DNA from 3 places in the Paenibacillus sp. GM2FR genome. Region 3 is predicted to be linked to each of the others. Evidence: predicted binding sites of a transcription regulator. Region 3 holds the regulator's gene; each other region holds the start of a gene.
What was found. Region 3 encodes Rex, which represses fermentation and respiration genes when NADH is low (regulators of the CRP and FNR family bind a similar motif). Its sites were predicted from a motif close to TTGTGAAATATTTCACAA; they were not measured.
Positions count from the first base shown of each region.

Region 1 (7,314 bases), on a different contig from region 3:
AAACACGCCATTTTCCTGATGTATCATCGCTTGAGTCATTTCGTTCATTCCCCCTTGTACACGCTGAATCATATCCCCTTATCTTAAAAGAAAATCAGGGCTCCAGTAAAGTCTTACATTTTTTTCTGCAGCGGGTGATTCACTCTACTTCACTCCGGGTATATTCCTATCAAGAGCAACGAAGAGGAACCCAGACCCTTTCTCTTCCTTGCCGAATCATGGACCACTCCCAAAAAATTCGCCATGCCAATGTCTCCTCCCCCGAGACCGGCATGGCGAATTTGTTTGAATTGGCGTTCTATCGCATCACATTCGAGCTACCTGCAACTTACATATCATAGAAAGTCATGATTTCTGTAGCAAACCTGCAAAAAACAAAGCCTGTCAAAGCCACATAATTATGTAAGCGCTTATCTGTCATTTTTTATAAATAATTCTGCTTAATTTTTCGTTGGAGGGTGTTTTACAAAAGATTTGAGCAGGCGTAATATACTATTCAGCTTCGATATCATTCTTCATATTCACATGATATTCGCTTAATTTCCAATTTGGAAAGCGGGGGAACCACACGTATGGATGGATACCTATAGGATCTGTCAACCATACTATGGGGTGAATCCTGATGCAGCGCGAACGTACGCCGCGACTATTATCAGGTAGGGCGACTCTCACCGCCCGAATCCGACAGCTAACCTCGTCAGCGTTGATTGGGAGGGTTGTGAACTTGTGATCAAACACAGGGTTCTAACCTGTGTTTTTTGTTTGCCAAAATCCAGCATAGGAATGGTGACCGTTCGTATGTCCAGCCTATGAAACACACCGATTGAAGTCCATTCAGTCAGCTTCCATCATGAACGTAATCTTAATCGGCGGTGAAAAACCATGTTATCTTCAATCAAGCGATTCCTCATTGGAAGACCGCTTAAATCAACGGAATTGGGCGAGCAAAAGCTGAACAAAACCAAAGCGCTGGCCATCCTTTCATCCGACGCCTTGTCGTCCGTGGCTTATGGACCTGAACAAATTCTGATCGTCTTGATGACCGTTGGCGCAGCTGCCTATTGGTATTCCATACCGATTGCCGTCGGGGTCCTGGTCTTATTGCTGGCACTTATCCTATCGTACAGACAGATTATTTTCTCATATCCGCATGGCGGCGGAGCCTACGTGGTTTCCAAACGAAATTTAGGCATGTATCCGGGACTGGTTGCCGGCGGCTCCCTGCTGGTCGACTATATCCTGACGGTTGCGGTCAGCGTATCGGCGGGGACGGACGCGATCACGTCGGCTTTTCCGGAATTGCACGCCTATAATCTGCCCATCTCCATCGTGTTCGTTCTGTGTTTGACCGTACTCAATTTAAGAGGGGTTACGGAGTCGGCCTCCATATTGGCCTATCCGGTTTACTTGTTTGTACTCGCGTTGTTTATCCTGATTGGCGTCGGAGTATTCAACATTGCTACAGGCCATGCATCTCCGGATCTGCATACGCCGATCGGCACGCCTGTCGCCGGGCTAAGCTTATTCCTGCTCCTGCGGGCATTCGCCTCGGGCAGCTCTGCCCTGACCGGCGTTGAGGCCATTTCCAACGCCATCCCGAATTTCAAAGATCCTGCTCCGAATAATGCGGCCAAAACCTTGGTGGCGATGGGATCCTTGCTGGCCCTGTTATTTTCGGGCATCGTATTCCTGGCCTATTACTATGGGGTTAGCCCCAGCGAGCAAGTCACTGTCGTTTCCCAGATTGCCGAGCATACCTTCGGACGAAACTTTCTGTATTACTTCATCCAAGGAACAACGGCCCTCATTCTGATTCTGGCCGCCAACACGGGATATTCCGCTTTCCCGCTGCTTGCCGTAAATCTGGCGAAGGATAAATTCATTCCCCGAATGTTCACCGTCCGGGGAGACCGTCTGGGATATTCAAACGGAATCATCATACTGGGTTTTCTCTCGATTCTGTTGCTGCTCGCTTTCGAAGGCAAAACCGAGCATCTGATTCCGCTGTATGCCGTCGGCGTGTTTATCCCTTTTACCCTCTCCCAAACGGGGATGATGGTGAAGTGGATTCGGGAAAAGCCCGAAGGATGGATTGTCAAACTGATCATAAATACCACCGGCGCATGCATCAGCTTTATCGTGACGATGATTTTCTTTTTCACGAAATTCGCCCAAGTGTGGACCGTCTTGATTTTCCTGCCGCTGATCATTTGGATCTTCACCCGAATCCATAAACATTACGAGGCCGTAGCAGACCAGCTGCGAATTACGACCTGTGAGCCTGTTAAGCCGATTGAGGGAAATGTTATTATTCTGCCTGTGGCGGGAATCACCCATGTGGTGGAGAACTCGCTGAATTATGCCAAATCGCTGGGAGCAGGCCAAATTATCGCGGTGTACGTGCCGTTCGAACGGGAGGACGAGGCGGCCTTCCAGGAAAAATGGAAGAAATGGCAGCCGGACATCCGGCTGGTGACCCTGCATTCGCCTTATCGGAGCATCATTCAGCCGCTGACCAAATTCATCGATACCGTGCAGCGGAAGGCTAGCGAATCCGACTACCAGGTTACCGTTGTCATCCCGCAGTTCATCCCCAAGAAGGGCTGGCATAACTTCCTGCACAATCAGTCCAGCTTGCTCATTCGCGCACATTTACTCTATCGGAGAGATGTGATTATCACCACGGTACCTTACCATTTAAAAAAATAGCGGGTTTATTCCTTCTGCGACTTATACAAGGAATCCACTCGCCAACAACGTTAAAAAAGCTGCGATCATCCGATCCCTATCCTTAAGGGTGCGTGACGATCTCAGCTTTTTTCCTCCACCTTGGCTTACCAGGCTTCGGTATTACGAAACATTCTGCGCGGAGTGAACCTGTTGAGCAGTACCGGTAGCCGGCGCAGACGGCAGCGCCTTATCTTGTTCGCCGCGAGGGATGACCTCAGCTTTATCATCCTTCTTCAAATACACGGACCCGTAGGCAGCTCCCACAAACAGCGCACCTCCGACAAAATTGCCCAGCCAAACCGGAATGAAGTTTACCAGATAATCACCCCAGCTGTAATATCCCTCAAATATCGCTGCCGGAATGAGGAACATGTTGGCCACCACGTGCTGAAAGCCGATGGCTACAAACGCCATCGTTGGAAACCAGATTCCGAGAATTTTGCCGCTCATCTGGTCGGATCCGTAGGACAGCCACACGGCGAGCGCTACGAGCCAGTTACAACCGATGCCCGACAAGAATGCTTGCAGGAAGCTGTCGTCGAGCTTATGACCCGCCATATCCACCAGCTTCTCCAAATAAACGCCGCTGCCCGTCAGACCGGTCACATGGCCGAAGAAATAAGCGACGAACAGTGCCCCTGCCATATTGCTTATCGTGACAAGAGCTAAATTCCGCATCATGTCCTTCGTGGAAATCCGCTTCTTGAATCTGGCCAGGGACACGGCCATCATGTTGCCCGTCAGCAGCTCTCCGCCCGCTAGCAATACAAGAATCAGTCCGACAGGGAATATCGCCGCGCCTATAAAACCGGCAATGCCTCCCCAAGCCTCAGACGCTCCGGCAATCACGCGAATATCCAGCAAAAAGCCGAGCGCGATAAAAGCCCCCGCCAAAAATCCTAATATCATAACGTTCATGACGGAGTTATGCGCTTTTTTCACCCCGTTCTCCACGGTGATCTCCGCAATGCGATCAGGTTTGTAATAGGCCATGGCCGCTCCCCCATTTCTCCCGCATTCCGTCCTGAAATCTCTCGAATGCAGCGTCTGATGTTTCTGTTACAGTTACAGTTACAGTTACAGTTACAGTTACAGTTACAGTTACAGTTACAGTTACAGTTACAGTTACAGTTACAGTTACAGTTACAGTTACAGTTACCCATATTGTACCGCAGCCTCCAAAACAAGAACGTGAATTATATCACGAACGTATGCATCAGGAGTGGACATCCTTGTGTCCTGGCTCCTCTTGATCATCTTTGAGTGTACTGTGGTCATTTAACTTCATATGGATAATATAATCACAGTACCTTGTCCAAGGGTGAATCTTGGGGTCCTCTAGAGGACCCCGATCATTCGTCCGATCCGAGCGAGCGGTACATGTAAAATAGCGGTGTCGGAGATGATCCCGACACCGCTTGGTTTATTGCTTATACCAACCACCATGCTCAAAACCTGCAAGCCTTCGCCTGTTTACCACCATTACATTCTAACCTGCAAGCCTATGCCTTGGCGGCAGTCTCTACGGTTACAGGCGTTTCCTTTTCCTGAACCGGAACGTTCGAGATCGGAAGTTTCATGCTAATGAAGGACGACAGCAGGAAGAGCGCACCTGCCGTGAAATACACGACCACAATGGAGGTTGTCGACATATACCATCCTGTAAACCCGGAGCCGATGAGCAGCATGCCGGTAAAAACCGGCGTCATCACGCCGTTCAGCCGGCCGATAAATTTCTCTTCCACCTGCTGCATCATCACGGCCATCAATACCGTCTGCGCCATCGCCATCAGCACCCCGGTTACGAAACGCATCGTGCCGGTCAGGATCGGCCACTGGGACAGCACCTCGACAAAGGTTGAGAGTCCAAGGAAGGCAAGGCCGGCGAACAGCAAGTAGGAGCCTTTCACTCTCCCTGCAATCACGGCGGCCAGCACGCCGCCAATCAACATGCCCAGACCCTCTAACGCGGTGAACCACTGAACGCTGGACATTGCCAGCTGTAGACGCTCCGTGATGACAAAGATATCGAGCGGCTGAACAAGTCCGCTGCCGAGCGCCATTAAAACGTAAACCACCAGCAGCACCTTCAGCAGCCGACTGGAGCCGATGTAAGTGAAGCCTGCCTTCATGTCCTTCATAAAAGAACCGGTCGATTCCGAATTCTTAGCGGGTTCATCCACACTGGAAGGGAGAAACGCCAGCACGATCGCCGAAGCTCCGAATAGAACCAACAAGCTGATTAACGAGGCCTGCAATCCAAAAGCTTGATAGATCGTCGTGCCGACCATCGGTCCCAAAATGATGAACAGCGACATCGAGGTCTGGGACAAAGCCGTGGCCGCGGGCACATGCTCATCCGGCAAGCAGCGCTTGATGATCTTCATGGACGAAGGCTGCGAGAATTGGGATACAACGGCCGAGACCAGGGTCACCGTAAACACGGCCTGCCAATATCCTGCATACACAACAAACAGGATAAGCAGTATGGATAAAAAGCTTAGAATGTCTCCCCAAATCATCGTTCGCTTGGGACGCCAGCGGTCTGCCAGCACGCCGCCAATCATGGAGATCACAAAAATGGGCGCGTATTCAATTACGGTAAGCAGCGATACGGCGACCGGGTCATGGTTGCTCTTCTCCATAATGAAGAACAAAAGCGCCATGTTGCGGATCCAGATCCCGATATTTTGCATAAAATCCGAAACCATCAGCAGCACGAACGCGCGGTTGCCAAACAAATGCCTCATAGTTCATCCCCCTACTAAAACCGACCATTCGGTTTAATTATATATATGAAAACGCCAGCTCCCGCTTGTAAACCAAGAGAAGCGTTTCCGATAAATCTTCCTATCGTTCACTACGCTAAGAGCCTTGACCTGATAACACACCGTTTAAAAAGTACGTCACTCCTTTACGGTATAGTAGCCTCGATTCCTCCTGAGAACGTTCAAAGTGCAACATCGACATCCCATCGAGCAGCGATGCGAATATGATGGATATTTCCTCTACATCCTCTGCCGGTATTCGCCCTTCGCTTACTCCTTCAGCAAAAATTTCGCGGTAAAGCGTGCGCGGACCTTGCAGGATGGCCAGCATCTCGCCCACAATCGTCTTATTCTCCGGCTGATTGATATAGAATTCCTCCGCAATCTTGGTCAGCGGATTCTGGAAGTCATCGACCATATGATCGGCAATGCCGTACAGCTTCTCCTCGAAGCTGGCGTAACGGGCTTTTTTATCGTTCCAGGCTTCCATCCATTCCTGATTCTGCTTAGCCAGCAGCTTGACGAACAAATCTTCCTTGCTCTCAAAGTGATAGTAGATGCTTCCCTTGCTGGCACCCGTATACTTGACCAGTTCATCCATGGATGTTGCCGCATACCCGCGCTGGATGAACAGTTCCTTCGCTTTATCCAGAATCAAATCCCGCTTTCGCTGCGCTTTTTCTGAAGACATCGGTGTAAGCACTCCTTGTTTGGAAATAATAGTCCGCCATCACAAACGGAAACCTGATTCCCTTACTAAAAATGAATCCAAAGTTGATGAACGCTACTCACGATAAAAAACCGACTGTACGGTTTAATCATACTGAAAACATTCCCGCATGTAAAGCGACGCCTTGGCCATCACATAGAAAAAAGGACTTTGCCTGCGCAAAATCCTTTCCTCATTCGTTAATCCCGAAACAACCATGCTAATTATTTTTTATTCCACTGACCAAATGGCTCTTCCTTCTTTCATCGGATCGCCATAACTCAGCTGCAGCCCCTTTACACCCTGCTTCACTTCGTACGGAATTTCACCTGTCAGCTCGCCGCCTGGGGCAACGGTGCCGTCCAGCATCTTTACATCATCCGTAATGGGAACCGTATAGTTAAGATCGCTCGAATCCGTCAGGGAAAAAGATAGCGCGGAAGAGATGACCAGCGGCTCCTGGCCATTGTTCTTCACGGTAATCTCAACCACCTTAAACGTATGGCCCGGCTGGGGCTTTAAGTACTCGTCCCCTTCGGACTCACGTACGCTGTTCAGCGTAATGACCGTGCCATGATAATCCACCGTATCGCCTACCGCGGCAGGTTCGCCGATCGGCTTCACCTCTGCATTGTCGGCAGGTTGATCCTCCCCTTGGGTTGGTTCTGCAGGCGGCTGCTCTTCCGATGCCCCCGTCTGACCTGTCTCCCCGCTATCCACAACAGCCGGCGGACTCTCTGCTGGCGGATCCGCCTGATCATTGGAACAAGCAGCCGTCAGCAGCATGGAGAACAATGCAGCCGAGGCCAGCATTACTTTTTTATTCATACTTTATCCTACCTCCTGAAAGTCGATATCTACATGTCCGGATATTTTCCAATTCGCTGTCAAAATCCATAATCCTTCAAAAACAAGAAAAAGACCCCCGATTCAGGGGTCTTCTTGATGAATGGATTAAGAATGCACCGGTGCTTTTGTCTCGACCGCCGGCAATGCCTGCAGTCCAGCCGTGTTAAGGAAATTCCACGGTTTGTTGTAATGCGGCTGGAAGAAGAAGTCGATGAAGGCCAATTGATCAATCGTCATCCGATTCTGTATGCATACCGA
Region 1 covers NZ_MKZM01000011.1:198,346-205,659, forward strand. Annotated here, with positions in the region: gene PAEVO_RS29245 (molybdopterin-containing oxidoreductase family protein) at 1-39, opposite strand, end outside; cyclic di-AMP (ydaO/yuaA leader) riboswitch at 524-719, shown strand; gene PAEVO_RS29250 (APC family permease) at 883-2,709, shown strand; gene PAEVO_RS29255 (formate/nitrite transporter family protein) at 2,851-3,723, opposite strand; gene PAEVO_RS29265 (MFS transporter) at 4,233-5,480, opposite strand; gene PAEVO_RS29270 (TetR/AcrR family transcriptional regulator) at 5,596-6,189, opposite strand; gene PAEVO_RS29275 (DUF4352 domain-containing protein) at 6,439-7,035, opposite strand; gene PAEVO_RS29280 (FAD-dependent oxidoreductase) at 7,162-7,314, opposite strand, start outside.
Region 1: the regulator Rex is predicted to act here: its motif matches at 3,920-3,937, upstream of PAEVO_RS29255 (formate/nitrite transporter family protein).

Region 2 (7,314 bases), on a different contig from region 3:
AGTAGGAGGGAGATGGGGTGTTAGAAGCGGCATCCGTCTCCTTCCCTCTATTCCTGATGAAGCGCGTGCGAGGTGGTGCAAACATGAAACAGTTTAAGCGTATGTTCGGCAAGGATGCGGCGGTCGCATGGATGCTGATCGCGCCAAATGTCATCTGGATCGCGGTATTTACGCTGTTCGCCATATTTTATTCATTTTATTTGAGCTTTACCGAGGTCGATTTATTCGCGAATCAATTCACGCTCGTGGGCCTGGATAATTACACGCAATCCTTTGCGGATCCCGTGTTCACTAAGTCCATCGTCAATACAACCGTATTTACGATATTTACGGTGGCCTTCTCCATGGGCATTGCGATCGTGGTAGCCGTGCTGCTCAACAGCAAAATCAAAGGCCGAAAGCTGATGCGCGCAGCATTTTTTCTGCCATCTATCCTGCCGATTATCGCCGTGGCACAGGTATGGATATGGATTTATGAACCGAGCTACGGGCTTCTGAATTATTTTCTGGAGAAAATCGGGATCGGAGATCCAAGCCATCCCTTTCAATGGCTTGTCTCGCCGGATACGGCGATGCTGTCCGTCATCATTTTCTCGATCTGGAAGTCGTTCGGCTATAACATGGTCATCTATCTTGCCGCCCTGCAGGGCGTGTCCAGATCCTTATATGAAGCTGCAGAAATCGACGGCGCGAATGCCGTCCAGAAATTTTTCCGCATTACGATTCCGGGGCTCAGACCGGCCACATTTTTCATCTTGATTACATCGATCAGCGGTTCCTTCCAGACCTTTGGCGAGATTTATGCCTTGACCAACGGCGGGCCGATGAACCAGACGAATATGATTGCCTACTATATCTACCAATATGCGTTTGAGTTTTTCAAAATCGGCAGGGCTTCGGCCGTGAGTGTGCTGCTGTTTATTCTGCTGTTCGCCATCACGATCTGGCAGTGGAGCTCGTATCAGAAGAAAGAGGATTGAGTTGTAGGAGGTTTAACGGATGAGAAGACCAACACACATGATCGGGATGCTTGCGGTGTACGTGATCCTGTTTTTGACGGTGGTGACCACCCTGCTGCCATTGGTGTGGATGATCACGACTTCAATCAAAACGCCGGGAGAGGTATTCGTGTATCCGCCCAAGTGGATTCCTACCGAATTTGCCTGGTCCAACTACAAAACGGCTTGGGAGATGGCTCCTTGGAATAAATACTTTTTGAATACCGTTTTCTATACGGCGAGTACCGTGGTAGGCGTGCTGATTACGTCGGTCGCAAGCGGATATGCCTTTTCCAAGCTGGAGTTCAAGGGGAGAAAGACGCTTTTCTTGGCCTACATCGGGACGATGATGGTACCTTCGCAGGTAACGATCATTCCGGTATTTATCATTCTGTCGCAAATGAACTGGGTGGATACGTATGCGGGCCTGATCATCCCCGGTCTTACCAGCGCCTTCGGCTGTTTCCTGATGCGCCAGTTCATTACGGGCATTCCGACGGAGCTGATCGAGTCGGGCCTGATTGAAGGCGGGGGGCATATGCGCATTCTGGCCTCGATCGTGACGCCGCTATTGAAGCCCGCCGTAGCGACGCTGGGGATTTTCACGTTTATGGGGACCTGGAACAATTTCTTCTGGCCGCTGATCGTCACGAACAGCGATGAACTGCGCACCGTGCAGGTAGGACTCAGTTCCTTTCAGAACCAGTACGGTGACGGCGATTGGGGGGCAATGATGGCGGCTGCGACCATGGTCAGTGCTCCGGTGCTCATCCTTTTCTTTTTCGCCCAGAAGTACTTCATTGAAGGCATTGCGATGACGGGAATCAAGGGCTAACCTCGTACATACGATAAAAGCTTGGAAGGAAGTGAAAGGGTTGGATTTTAATATATTTAAGTCACCTTCGTTGGTGCTGGCTGAGACGGAACAGGGCTGGGAAAAGCTGATGCCTGCGGCGGATTCGGTGTGGAGCACGGGGCATGTTGCAGTGACCATGAAGCTGCGGGAATCGGCAGCGGATATGGGACTTTATCTGGAATCTAAAAAGTCGGCGGTGCATACCATCCGCATTCGTTGGAACCACAGCTTCACGAGGCCTGTAACGCTGCTCGGAGATCACTGGGAACGCGGCTACGGGGATATGGGTTGGTCCGGCCTGCAGCCGGAGCGCGTGATGCCCTGGTATTTCATGATTCACGACGGCTTGTCAACGGCCGGGTTCGGCGTGAAAACCGGGGCGGGCTCGATGTGCTGCTGGCAGGTGGACGCAGACGGCGTGACGTTGACGGCGGACGTGAGCAGTGGCAGTCAAGGCGTCACTCTTGGAAACCGGATTCTCAAATTCGCCGAGCTCGTGCAGGTCCATGGAGGCGAGAACATGACGCCGTATGAGACGACCCGGATGCTGTGCAGCTCCATGTGCGAGCAGCCGGTACTGCCGAGCGTTCCGGTATATGGGGGCAACAACTGGTATTATGCCTACGGCAAAAGCTCCCATCATCAAATTGTAGAAGATTCGCAGTTTATTTCCGCCATGGCGGAGGGCTTAACGAATCGTCCGTTCATGGTCATTGATGACGGCTGGCAGATCAGCTCCGGCACCTGTAACGGCGGTCCATGGATAGGAAATCGCGATTTTCCCGACATGGCGGAACTGGCGGATGAAATGAAGCAGGCTGGCGTCCGACCCGGCATCTGGTGTCGTCCGCTCTTAACGCAGGAGAAGGTGCCGGAATCTTGGGTCCGTTACACGAAAGGCGGGCATTTCTTAGATCCAAGCCGCCCGGATGTGCTTGAATATGTCGCGAACATGATGAGTCGGATGCATGAATGGGGTTACGAGCTGATCAAGCATGATTTCTCGACCTTCGATCTGTTCGGGCAATGGGGATTTCAGATGAAGGGAAAAGCCCATGCGCTGCCGTACGCCTTGAGCGATACTTCCCGCACCACCGCCGAAATTGTTCTCGACTTGTACCGGACGATTGCAGAGGCTTCGAAAGACAGTCTGATTATCGGCTGCAATACGATTGGGCATCTGGCGGCAGGCTTGTTTGAAATTCAGCGCACCGGAGATGACACCAGCGGCAGATCGTGGGAAAGAACGCGCAGAATGGGCGTGAATACGCTGGCCTTCCGGATGCCTCAGCATGGCACCTTGTTCAGCCATGACGCGGATTGCGTAGGCATCACCTCCGGGGTGCCTTGGGAATTCAATCGTCAGTGGCTCGATCTGCTGGCAAACAGCGGTACGCCGCTCTTCGTGTCGGCCGACCAGAAGGAGTTAAGCGGGCAGCAGAAGCGGGAGGTGCGACAGGCCTTTGAGGCAGCTTCCCGTCCGCTTCCGACAGCGGAGCCGTTAGACTGGATGTATAACAGCTGTCCTTCTCTGTGGAAGATTTCAGGGGAGACCCGGAATTACAGCTGGAACGGCGAAGCCGTCTTGGGGGCAGGCGCAAGAGATCACGAATGGTGGCGTTAACAGCCTTTGAACAAGAAAGTACCGCTTTCCGTTGGCAAGTGGATGAAGATCCCTTATTTACAGGAATCGGCCTATTCGCGTGCTTATGTGGGCGGAAGAGGCCTTGCTATCTGCTGAAAATTCGCCCATTAAGAAGATCATGAGGACAGAGGATCCGTTATTTTACGGGACTCGGCCTATTCTGGAGTTCACGCGGACAGAGGATCCGCTATTGTATCATAATCACGGATTAATCCGCGAAAAATCCCGGAATAGCGGATCTCTTGTCCGCATATTGCTTCGAAATCGGTAAAAACAAGGAAATAGCGGACCCAGTGTCCTCCAATAACGCAAATCGATGGACTTTAACAATGCTGGATGGCAGTATCCTAATCAGGGAATCTGTACGCGGCTAATTGCTGCCGAACTGAATAACAGTAATACAAAAAAGCCTATGCCGTTACATAGCGGGTAAACTTTAATGCGGCATGCCGTACATCCTGCCAAGCCACGCTCTTCATAAAAATCATGCACAAAGTCATCAGCCCGTGTTCGGGTCGGTGGCTTTTCCGTTTGTGGTATAATAACCCTAAATTTCTACATTAACTGAAGATGGCTGGTGAATCTGATGAGCGACAAATTCTGGTTAGTGGTACAGTATCCTCTGAAAAGTGTAAAAGGCAGCCAACGTGATCACTGGTTAAGAGAACAAGTAATGAAATACTTGCAACTATCTTTAGCAGATGCAGATTTAGGCCATGTTGACGGTTTTGATATGGGGAAAAACATATCCGATCCAAAAAAATATTCGCTTAATATATTCTGTGTCATTACGGAAGAAGAACGGGCGATAGCCTTGGTAAAAAGAGTGTTAAGAGAGAGTCGGCTTGATTATACTCGCATAAAAATGGCTACCATGCCCTACGGAACCGAAGAAACATATACCCTGAAATATGCCTATAAAAAGAGTGTTACGGATTTTTCACTATAGGGGTTTGAATCCCCTCCATACATTCCATAAAGAAGCGACCGTGACCGGTCGCTTTTTGTTTACCGGCCCAGATGCAATTCGGAAACAAGGGATGTTACGTATTTATGGCCGAGCGAGCTTCGCGTTCAGTCGTGCGGCCATTTCGTTAAGTGGACAGAGATTTTTCGAAGAAGATGGATTACTTTTTCTTTGTTCAATGAATCTTCATTACCTTTGTGCTTTTAATCACAAGTGAAGGAGCATGAGGATGCTAGTTTAGAGAAGTAAACAGAATAGAACTTCATCTTTATATATCGAAACAAAACAGAGGTGATGAACATGAGTGAATTCATTAATAACCGTGAGGAAGGAATTTCTGCTCATCGAACGGCCCGTATACATTTGCTCAAGGAAATCATTAAAGAGCTGCACCATGGAAAAAGCGTGGAGGAAGTGAAGTCAAAATTCAACCAAGCTGTAGGCGAAATATCGGTTGATGAAATTTCGGAGCTGGAGCAAGTGCTAATGCAGGAGGAAGGAATACCGGTAACCGAAGTACAGCGATTGTGCAGTGTACATGCTGCTGTATTCAAAGGTTCCATCCAAGACATTCACAGGGCTCATAAACCTGAAGAGCAGCCTGGACATCCTGTGTTTACCTTTAAGATGGAGAACCAAGAAATCGATCGACTGGCAAATTTCAAAATTGCGCTGCATTTGGATCAATTTCTGAAGGATCAGGGAGAGGCAAATCGCCTCAAATTGCTGGAGGATTTCAGTCTCCTCTATGACGTAGACAAACACTACAGCCGCAAAGAAAATTTGCTGTTTCCTTTTCTCGAGAAATACGGAATTTATGGACCGACCAAGGTGATGTGGGCAGTCGATGACGGTATCCGAATGGGAATAAAAGAAGTAAAATCCAACCTCACTCATTTTGAGGGCAATGCGCAGAGCGTAGTGGACCTTGCCAAACGCGTCTTAAATGAAGTAACAGAAATGATCTATAAAGAGGAACATATCTTATTACCTATGGCTCTGGAAAAGTTGACGGAAGATGAATGGCTTCAAATTGCTGCCCAAAGCGAAGAAGTCGGTTATTGTTTAATTGCGCCGGATCAAGCATGGATTCCTGAAAGAGCAGCTGAACCTGGCACAGATCAGGGATTGGCGTCTTCTCCGCTGCAAGAGGGGTATATCCGAATGAGTACTGGCATTTTATCGGTCAAACAGATGGAATCCATCTTAAATCATTTGCCAGTCGACCTAACCTTTATCGATGAGCATGATATCGTTCGATATTTTTCACAGGGCAAAGAGAGAATCTTCGTTCGCACCAAAGCGGTGATCGGCCGAAGTGTTCAGAACTGCCACCCTCCGCAAAGCGTTCACGTCGTCAATCAGCTGCTTGCTGATTTCAAAGCAGGTGTCAAAGATGCAGAAGATTTCTGGATCCCGGTTAAAGATAAATTTGTCTACATTCGTTATTTTGCCGTGAGAGATGAAGAAGGAAACTATATAGGCACGCTTGAATTCACTCAAAACATTAAGCCGATTCAGGAGCTCACCGGTCAAAAACGGATACTCTCACCGTAAGAAGGGAAGCCGTTCACCTTGGGATTCACCTGAATTGGATTCTAAAAGCCTTTGGCTTTTGGCTTTCTAACTAGGGGGGACTGCCCCTTCTGTGAGACAGCGATCAAAATACTGATAAGTCTAAACAACCAGTCGCCGAAAACAATCGGAGACTGGTTGTTTCGTTTCGCTTGTTGAATTTAATCAAAATATCAATTAGAAAACCTCCTGACCAACGCGATCCGTAGAATCGTGGTTTTGCTCAGCCACGCTTTGCCTTCAGTGGGGAACTCTCCTTTACAGCTCTGTGGGCACTTCCTTAGTCTTAGCTAAGACGGTACAATTCAAAGTAGATCCCAGAAATCCGTCCCAAACTAAAATTCATAATGCGCCATGGGTTAAAGGCAAGCAGGCGGAGCCGGTGATGGTTGCGGCCCGGTTGGTTCGGCTATCGGTTCCTATGTGGGAGGTACGGCTGGAGCCTTTGTCGGTGATGGCGCAGCTAAAGTGGCCGAAAGTGGAGTTCGCTGGATTAGCGGACTGTTAAAATAATTTCAGAAAGGCGATAAATCATGAACGCGATATCTTATCGGAAATCCGTAGCATGGGGAAAATCACTTGGCAGTTTACTTTTTGTGCTAGCCTGCCTGTTTCTGCTGTACGCGGCTTTTTTTATGGATACTTCTTTTATTCGTAAGTTCTTTTGTATCACATCAGCCATAATAGGGATTCCGTTTTTTGGAGGATATTTGGTTGTCAGCTTGCCAAAGGCGCTGAAATCAGATGCGCAGCTGCTAACCTACGATCAAAATTCCATTTCAGATGGAACGCGGACCGTAGCCTGGGCGGAGATTACAAGTATCAGCTACAGCGGCCCTTCCATTCGGAAGTGGCTGCTTCCGAAGTTTCCCAAGCTGATATTTCATTTGAAAAACAGAGAGACCTGGACGGTGAAAACGTATTATATGTTGACTGATACCGAAATTCAGTCTGTTATGAAGCACCTGCGAGGGCTGATCAGCCGTAACGGAAAGGTAACGAAATAGATTTGTATTGGAGGAATGGCTGCAGGACTTAAGAAGATAATCTTATAACCCTTCGCGCATATCGAATCAGACACCAAGTCCGAATACTACATACTAAAGAGCACCCTTTTGGTTCTCTTTTTTGTTTTCCTTACAAACTTACCAAGCATCTCCCAAATCAACCCAGCGATGTCTTATCTTGAACTTTGCGTAGTACTAGAATCTCATCTATAATAATAGGCTAATCTTAAACTGCGTCAGGAGGAAACAATGGACTTTATCAAAAA
Region 2 covers NZ_MKZM01000009.1:217,460-224,773, forward strand. Annotated here, with positions in the region: gene PAEVO_RS22135 (carbohydrate ABC transporter permease) at 84-980, shown strand; gene PAEVO_RS22140 (carbohydrate ABC transporter permease) at 1,000-1,833, shown strand; gene PAEVO_RS22145 (glycoside hydrolase family 36 protein) at 1,865-3,478, shown strand; gene PAEVO_RS22150 (hypothetical protein) at 4,086-4,448, shown strand; gene PAEVO_RS22155 (DUF438 domain-containing protein) at 4,767-6,023, shown strand; gene PAEVO_RS22160 (hypothetical protein) at 6,310-6,549, shown strand; gene PAEVO_RS22165 (DUF5381 family protein) at 6,575-7,048, shown strand; gene PAEVO_RS22170 (mechanosensitive ion channel family protein) at 7,298-7,314, shown strand, end outside.
Region 2: the regulator Rex is predicted to act here: its motif matches at 4,662-4,679, upstream of PAEVO_RS22155 (DUF438 domain-containing protein).

Region 3 (7,314 bases):
AATCGACCTGGACGCAGCAGTGCACTATCCAGCATTTCTTTCCGGTTTGTCGCGGCGATAACTAAAATGCGAGGCGTATCCTGTGAATAGATGCCATCCATCTCGGTTAGCAGCTGATTCAGCGTCTGGTCATACTCGCGCTGCTGGCCGCCTTCGCGTTTACCGCCAATGACATCGATCTCATCGATGAAGATGATGGCGTTTTGTTTGTTTTCTTTTGTCGCACGATTCCGGGCATCCTTGAACAAATCCCGGATGCGCCCCGCACCAACACCGACGTACATCTCGACAAATTCACTGCCGGATGCAGCAACAAAGATCGAATCCGTATAATGAGCAGCGGCTTTCGCCATCAACGTCTTCCCTGTTCCCGGAGGCCCGGTTAGGAGAATGCCCTTCAATGGACGAATGCCGAATTTCTTAATGTCTTCATGACGAATCAGAAAATCCAATGCTTCTCGCAGTTCTTGTTTAGCATTATCCTGCCCGCCGATTTCTTCGAACGTCAGCTTGGCAGGTCCGCTCTTTTTCCGCTTGCGCTCATTCCCTGCGCCTACAGCAATACCGCCTTTCATTTTAGCGATAAACAACAAGCCGCCTACAAGTCCTGCAGCGATGAGCAAGGGCACGATGTTCACGCCGACAAATACGAGGAATACCAGCAATACGGGAATAAAGCCTAACATGATTTCTTTAGCCAATTTAGGCATGATTCCACACCTCCATGTTGCCAGGCTGACGCGGCAAGATTATAAATTTACCAGACTTGCCGTCTGACAAGCTGACATAGACATTGGTGTCATCGATGGTTGCTTTTGCTTTCAAATTCGGAGACTGGGCAGCAAGCTGCTCGAGCGATGATTGAATATCGGTATACTGCTTATTATCCATTGCTTCGGCGACTGAAAGCATGGCCTTCTCCCACCATTGATCCAGTGCTTCCGAGGAATGGTCCTCCACCTGGATTTTCAATTCCCGCTTGCCAATCACAGACTTGCCTTCCTTCTTAATATGCTGAACCAAACCTTGTAAATTTGTATCTGGAGCCAAATCAAGATTCAAAGTAACGGTATTCTGTTTAATATCTATATGAGAATCCTTCACGCCGTCATATTGTGACACAACATTTGCCAGCGGATTTTGCAAAGCCATCTGCCGATACAGAAACCATCCGCCAAAGAGAACCGATGCTGAGATCACGACAGTCAGCATGATAGGTACAATGCGTAGTTTCATGAAGTTCCTCCTTCATTTCCTGTATAAAATTTTGTCTATCATTTTGTAACACAAAAATACATATAACAACGATATATTGCGATGCATGTAATTTATATGCTCGTTTTGTACAAGTACGAGTATATCACATCTTATATACTTTTTCATGCATGTCTGTGAAAATATTTAGAACAGTTTTTCCATATTTTTCCTGAATGCGCTTACAATTATGAAAGAAAAAGAGAAGCCCCTCTTAAATAGTAAGGGACGCCTCTCTTTACTTCGTTTATTATTGATTCGGAAGAATAATGTCATTACCGATCGTGTTACCGTCTTGAAAACGATAAAACCGATAGCCGCGCTGACCGTTGTGTTCATACTGCAGCTGCCAGGCATACTCGCCTTCATACATTCCAGGCAGCAATCGCTTAATTTCCACACCAGGCAATTCGTTATAAATCTGATCCCGAATCTGGGCTTCCGACATCCCTGTATTCAATAAAACGGACTGGACAGCATCGGCACCTTCAACAGGTACGTTGTCATCTGTAAATTTTACCCATACCATACGATCTTGATTGTCCTGATCCTTGCCGCTTACCACCCAATAGTTATTATCCTCGCCCCACACCGATTTATAGGTCTTTCCGGACGAAACCAATTGGCCATGCTGCTTGGCGGCAGCAATCGCCATTCTTTCTTCATTCCAAGTGTCTTTCATAACATATGAATAATAGAGCTGTAAACCAAGCAGTAACAGCAGCACGCCGGATACACTAAGCAAGATCCACTTCGTTTTTTTCTTCAAATCCGTCTTCCTCGCTCCCCTTGATTATTTCCTAGAGGGTTGTAAGACGCTCAAAGGCACGCTGCGCTTCCCGCCGGATACGTTCCTCATCGAGAGTAAGGCTCGCGCCATTCTTCACGACCTGCTTACCGTCAACCCATACATGCTCAACATCCTTCGCACTGGCGGAGTAGATAGCATGAGAAATATAATCCGTCTTCGGAAGGAAGTGCGCCTGATCCGTGTTCAGTGCGATCATATCTGCCTTCATTCCTACCGCAAGCGTACCGATATCCGCAAGGAAAGCTGACTTGGCACCATACTCTGTACCCATCCGAAGCGCTTCGGATGCAGGAATCGCGGTTGGATCCCCGCTTACTCCTTTATGGATCAGTGCCGCCAGGCGCATCTCTTCAAACATATCCAGATTATTATTGCTCGCAGGTCCATCGGTACCCAAAGACACGGTGACCCCGGCTTTCAGTAGTGCAGGCACGCGAGCGATGCCGCTGGCAAGCTTCAGATTGCTGCCTGGATTATGCGACACCATCACTTGATGCTTAGCCAGGATTTCGATTTCTTCATCGGTCAGATGGACGGCATGCGCAAGCAGCGTTGGACGGGAAAACATGCCAAGCTTCTCCAAATGGGCAACAGGGCGGAGTCCGTAATCATTTACATTCTGAGCGACTTCCGTTTCCGTTTCGGACATATGCGTATGCAAAGGCAGATTCAGATCATGGGATGCCTGAACGAATTTCTCGATGAAATCCGGCGGGCATGTGTAAGGTGCATGCGGCGAGATCATCGCCGTAATTCTTCCATCCGCCTTGCCATGCCAGTCTTTCGCGAATGCAACCGCCTCATCCAGCTTCTGCTGCTGCACCTCAGGCGGACATAATCCGATGACACCGCGTGTCAGTACGCCGCGCATTCCTGAGTCCTGCACAACCTTTGCAACCTGATCCATATGATCATACATATCCACAAACGTCGTGGTTCCGCCTTTGATCATCTCAAGCACGGAGAGTGAGGTTCCCCAGTACACATCGTCGGCCGTGAATTTGGCTTCCATCGGCCACATTTTTTCCTGAAGCCATACCTGCAGTGCCAGATCGTCGCCATAACCGCGGAGAAGCGACATCGCCGCATGTCCGTGCGTGTTCACCAATCCAGGCAGGAAAAACAGATGGGTTCCGTCGATAATTTCTGTTCCCTCTTGGACGGTTGGCTCTTCTTCACCCAGGTAGGTTATCCGGTCATTCTCCACAACCATATATCCGCGTAGCACGGACCTTCCTTTCTCTAGTACCGCAAACGTTCCGTTTTTAACCATCCACTTCGTTGTCGTCATGTGCTGTATCCTCCTTACCGTTATCCAAATAATAGGCCAAACTTTGCAAATCCGTAGTAAAATCAGCCGTATGAATCCGGATATGGGATGGAGCTTTCAGGATGGTCGGCGCAAAATTCAGAATAGCCTCGATGCCTGCGGCGATAAGCTGATTCGCTACATTTTGCGCTTCAAAATCCGGAACGGTGATAATCCCGATACGAATGCCGTACTCATGAACCGTCTTCTCCAGTTCCTCCATCGGCTGTACAACCAAATTGTTTATTTTCATACCAACTTTGGGAGAATACGAATCGAAAACCGCCACAATCTTCATATTGTCCTTCAGAAATGCATTGTAATTTGATAATGCATGTCCAAGATTACCGGCCCCAATCAATGCGACATTGATCTTCTGGTCCAGCTTTAGAATCTGGCGAATTTTCTCGATCAGATAAGATACGTCATATCCGATCCCTTTCCGTCCAAAATCACCGAAATACGCTAGGTCCTTACGAATTTGAGCAGGATTGAGGTCCAGTTTTTGTCCCAGTTCCTGGGAGGAAACCGTGGAGACCTCCCTTTTCTGAAGCTCATTCAAATAGCGCAAGTATACAGGTAATCTGCGGACCACGGCTTCCGAAATTTTTTCCGATTTCATGCATGCTCCCCCTAATAATAGGTTAATAACTACATTTCAATGTGATCGTTCATGGTTTCACTTTATTCAGCTTGGTTCTCTACGCCTGCCTCTTCCTGCAGCCATTCCGAAATTCGGGGAACAATCCCCTCGGTCGGCATGTGCTCCATCTTTGGTCCCGGCAAGGAATATAGGAAATATTTTCCGTAATAGGATTCAATGACCCGGGTATCGTAGACGATGACAATCCCCTTGTCTTGCGCTGTCCGTACCAGTCGGCCAAATCCCTGTTTGAAGCGAATGACGGCTTGCGGAACCGAAAGCTTCATGAAGGGGTTCTTCTTCTGCTGCTGCAGCAATTCGCTCTTGGCTTCAACCAAAGGGTGATTCGGCGGCTGGAACGGCAGCCGGACGATCGCAAGGCAAGTGAGCGCCTCACCGGGTATGTCAACCCCTTCCCAGAAGGAGCTGGTACCCAGCAGAACCGAGGCGCTGCTATCCTGGAATCTCCGGATTAACTTGGTACGGCTGGTTCCATCCATCCCTTGTCCCAGTACCGTAATATCGCTGGATGCCAGCGCCTCCTTCAAGGGCTCATGCACCTGACGCAGCATCCGGTACGAGGTGAACAGGACAAGCATACGTCCATGCGTAGCGATTGCCGTATCGGCCAATGATTGCACTAGTGTATTCACAAAGAGTGCATCCCCGACCGAGCCCTTCACGCTCGGAAAATCGCGCGGCACGACAAGGAGAGCCTGCTCCCTGTAATTAAACGGGGACGGCAGCAGAACCGTGTTCAGGTTGCCGCTATCTGCCGCTTCCTGTAGACCCAAATTCTCGATCATGAACTGGAACGATTTGTCCACCGACAAGGTCGCCGACGTCAGGATCACGCTTTGTTTCTTGTCAAAAAACAATTCCTTCAAGTGGGTGCTTACATCGACAGGCACCGCATAAAGCTGCAGCGATTTCCCGCGGAAATTGCCGTTAGCCTCCATCCAGTATACCGTGCCTTCATCATTCAGAGCCATGAAGGACCTCAGGTCCTCGCGGTGTGCGGCCAGGTCCTTAAACAGACCCGATAGGTCTGTTAACAGACTGTCGGCACTGTAATCGTCGAGATCTTCCTTCATTTCGGCGATCAGCTTGTCACCCTTGCGTACGACATCGCCCAGTATCACATGGATTTGATGTTCCAGCTCGGCAAGCGAATCCCAATCCTTCGGCTTCTTAAGAGGCGATAAGCGAAGCGAGAATTGACCGGCGTCTCCTGGAGATGCATCTCCGCGTTCCGGAAGCAGTCCGAACAATTGATCGCTGAGTCGATCCCAATTCTCTTTTACGGTGATCAGATCCGGATAAATCCGATCTATGATGGAAGACCACTCGACAGCCTTCTCATGGGATGAAACTTGCAGCAGCTGGCGAAGAGCCGGGAGCTGACCGCTGCGGTTGTCTTTGTACATACGGGTTAGCGTATGGACAACCGAAAAATATTTCATCTGCAAGCCAAGGTGCTTGCCGGCGACATCCTCCAGATGATGCGCTTCGTCGATGACGAGACGCTCATAACTCGGAAGCAGCTGGTGATTCGCTTTTACGTCGGTGAACAGCTTCGAATGGTTCGTAATGACAACATCCGCGATGCCCGCTTCATGCTTGGCTCTGTGATAGTAGCATTTGCGGAACCATGGGCAGGCACGCCCAAGGCAGGAATCCGAATCGCTGGAGATGGTCTCCCAGAAATCCCCCCCGCGGCCGCCAAGGTTCAGCTCCTCATCATCCCCGTTCTCCGTCTGGGTCAGCCAGACCAGCATCTGCGCCGCGGTGATCACATCTTCCTTCGGTGAATGAAAATCTCTTCTATTTATTTTATGTTCAAATTTTCTCAAACACAAATAATGGCCTCTTCCCTTGAAAATAGCCGCTTTAAACGGAAAAGGAACAACCTGGGTGAGCAGGGGAATATCCCGGTCACGCAGCTGTTCTTGAAGGTTGATCGTATGCGTGCTCACCATAACCTTCTGTTCCTGCTTCACGCTTTGATAAATCGACGGCAGCAAATACCCGAGGGATTTGCCTGTTCCCGTGCCGGCCTCGATTAATAAATGTTTATTGTTATCGAGTGCCTGCATCACTTCCTGGAACATCATGTCCTGGGCATCCCTGCTCTCGTAATGAGGCAGCGTTTCCTTCAGGCGTTCACGTACATCATTCATGTATTGCTCGAAGCTTACATCGGCCAAGGGATTGGGCTCCGTCTCATCCCTGACGGGCGCAATATCGTTCCAATCGTCAACTGCCAGGGCGAATTGACGATAGTACGTATGGGTGTCTCCGGCTTGTACAGCCTGGAGTTCCCTGTCAGCACGGATGCCGTCAAAGAACCAGGCCAAGTCGCTGTCCTCGTCCGCAAACAGGTCGCTTAACCGCTGTACGGTAAGAAGAGGAAGCTCATCGATCTCCTCCAGGCATTTCAGCAGCGCATAGGCTGTGGCAAGCGCATCGCTGTCCGCCTGATGCGGACGGTCATGCTCCAGGCCGAAATGAGAGGACACCATCCCGAGCTGATAAGAAGGCAGCGAGGGAAAACATATTTTTAAGAAGTGCATCGTATCTAGAATTCGGCCGCTGAACGGTAAATAGCCGCAGCGATCGAGTGCATTTTGCAAAAAGTTAAAATCAAAAGCGACATTATGCCCAACCAATACGACATCGTTGAGCATGGGCACTAGTTCCATCATCATTTCTTCCAATGAAGGAGCATTCGCTACATCACTGTCGGAAATGCCGGTCAAACCGGTAATAAAAGGAGGGATCGGAATCCCGGGATTGACATAGGTGCCGTATACGCGGGAGATGCTTCGATCCTCTTCGATGATGGCCAGTCCAACCTGAATGATCTCATCTGCTGACTGGTTGCCCGTGGTTTCAAAATCCAATACGGCAAATTTCATTTCGATAAAATCCCTTTCCTCCAGACTAATTAACAGCATACCAGAAGTTGCGGGTTTTGAACATTCCGGGTAAAAAATCCCCGCGTTCTCCCCCTCCGCTCATACGGCAAAAAGCGATACCAAAGTCTCAGGGATGAGCTCTGGCATCGCTTCTTGTTGGGCTTGATTTCTACAGCAAAGAGATCAATTGGCTGCCGTACTGGAGCTCACCGCGATTCTGCTTGCAGACCTCCAAATTGATAATGGGGTCAGGAAGCGTCGGGTCGCTGTGGATCGCCAGTGCGAAATGCTCCTCGGCCTTCCCTTGTTGTCCATTCAACACCTCGATGCAACCCAGCGCATTGTATATCATCGCCCGCATCTTCTTGTTGTCTGCCAT
Region 3 covers NZ_MKZM01000008.1:782,869-790,182, reverse strand. Annotated here, with positions in the region: gene PAEVO_RS03870 (AAA family ATPase) at 1-710, opposite strand, end outside; gene PAEVO_RS03865 (hypothetical protein) at 703-1,236, opposite strand; gene PAEVO_RS03860 (cell wall elongation regulator TseB-like domain-containing protein) at 1,505-2,023, opposite strand; gene PAEVO_RS03855 (amidohydrolase) at 2,055-3,356, opposite strand; gene PAEVO_RS03850 (redox-sensing transcriptional repressor Rex) at 3,331-3,996, opposite strand; gene dinG (ATP-dependent DNA helicase DinG) at 4,059-6,935, opposite strand; gene PAEVO_RS03840 (hypothetical protein) at 7,105-7,314, opposite strand, start outside.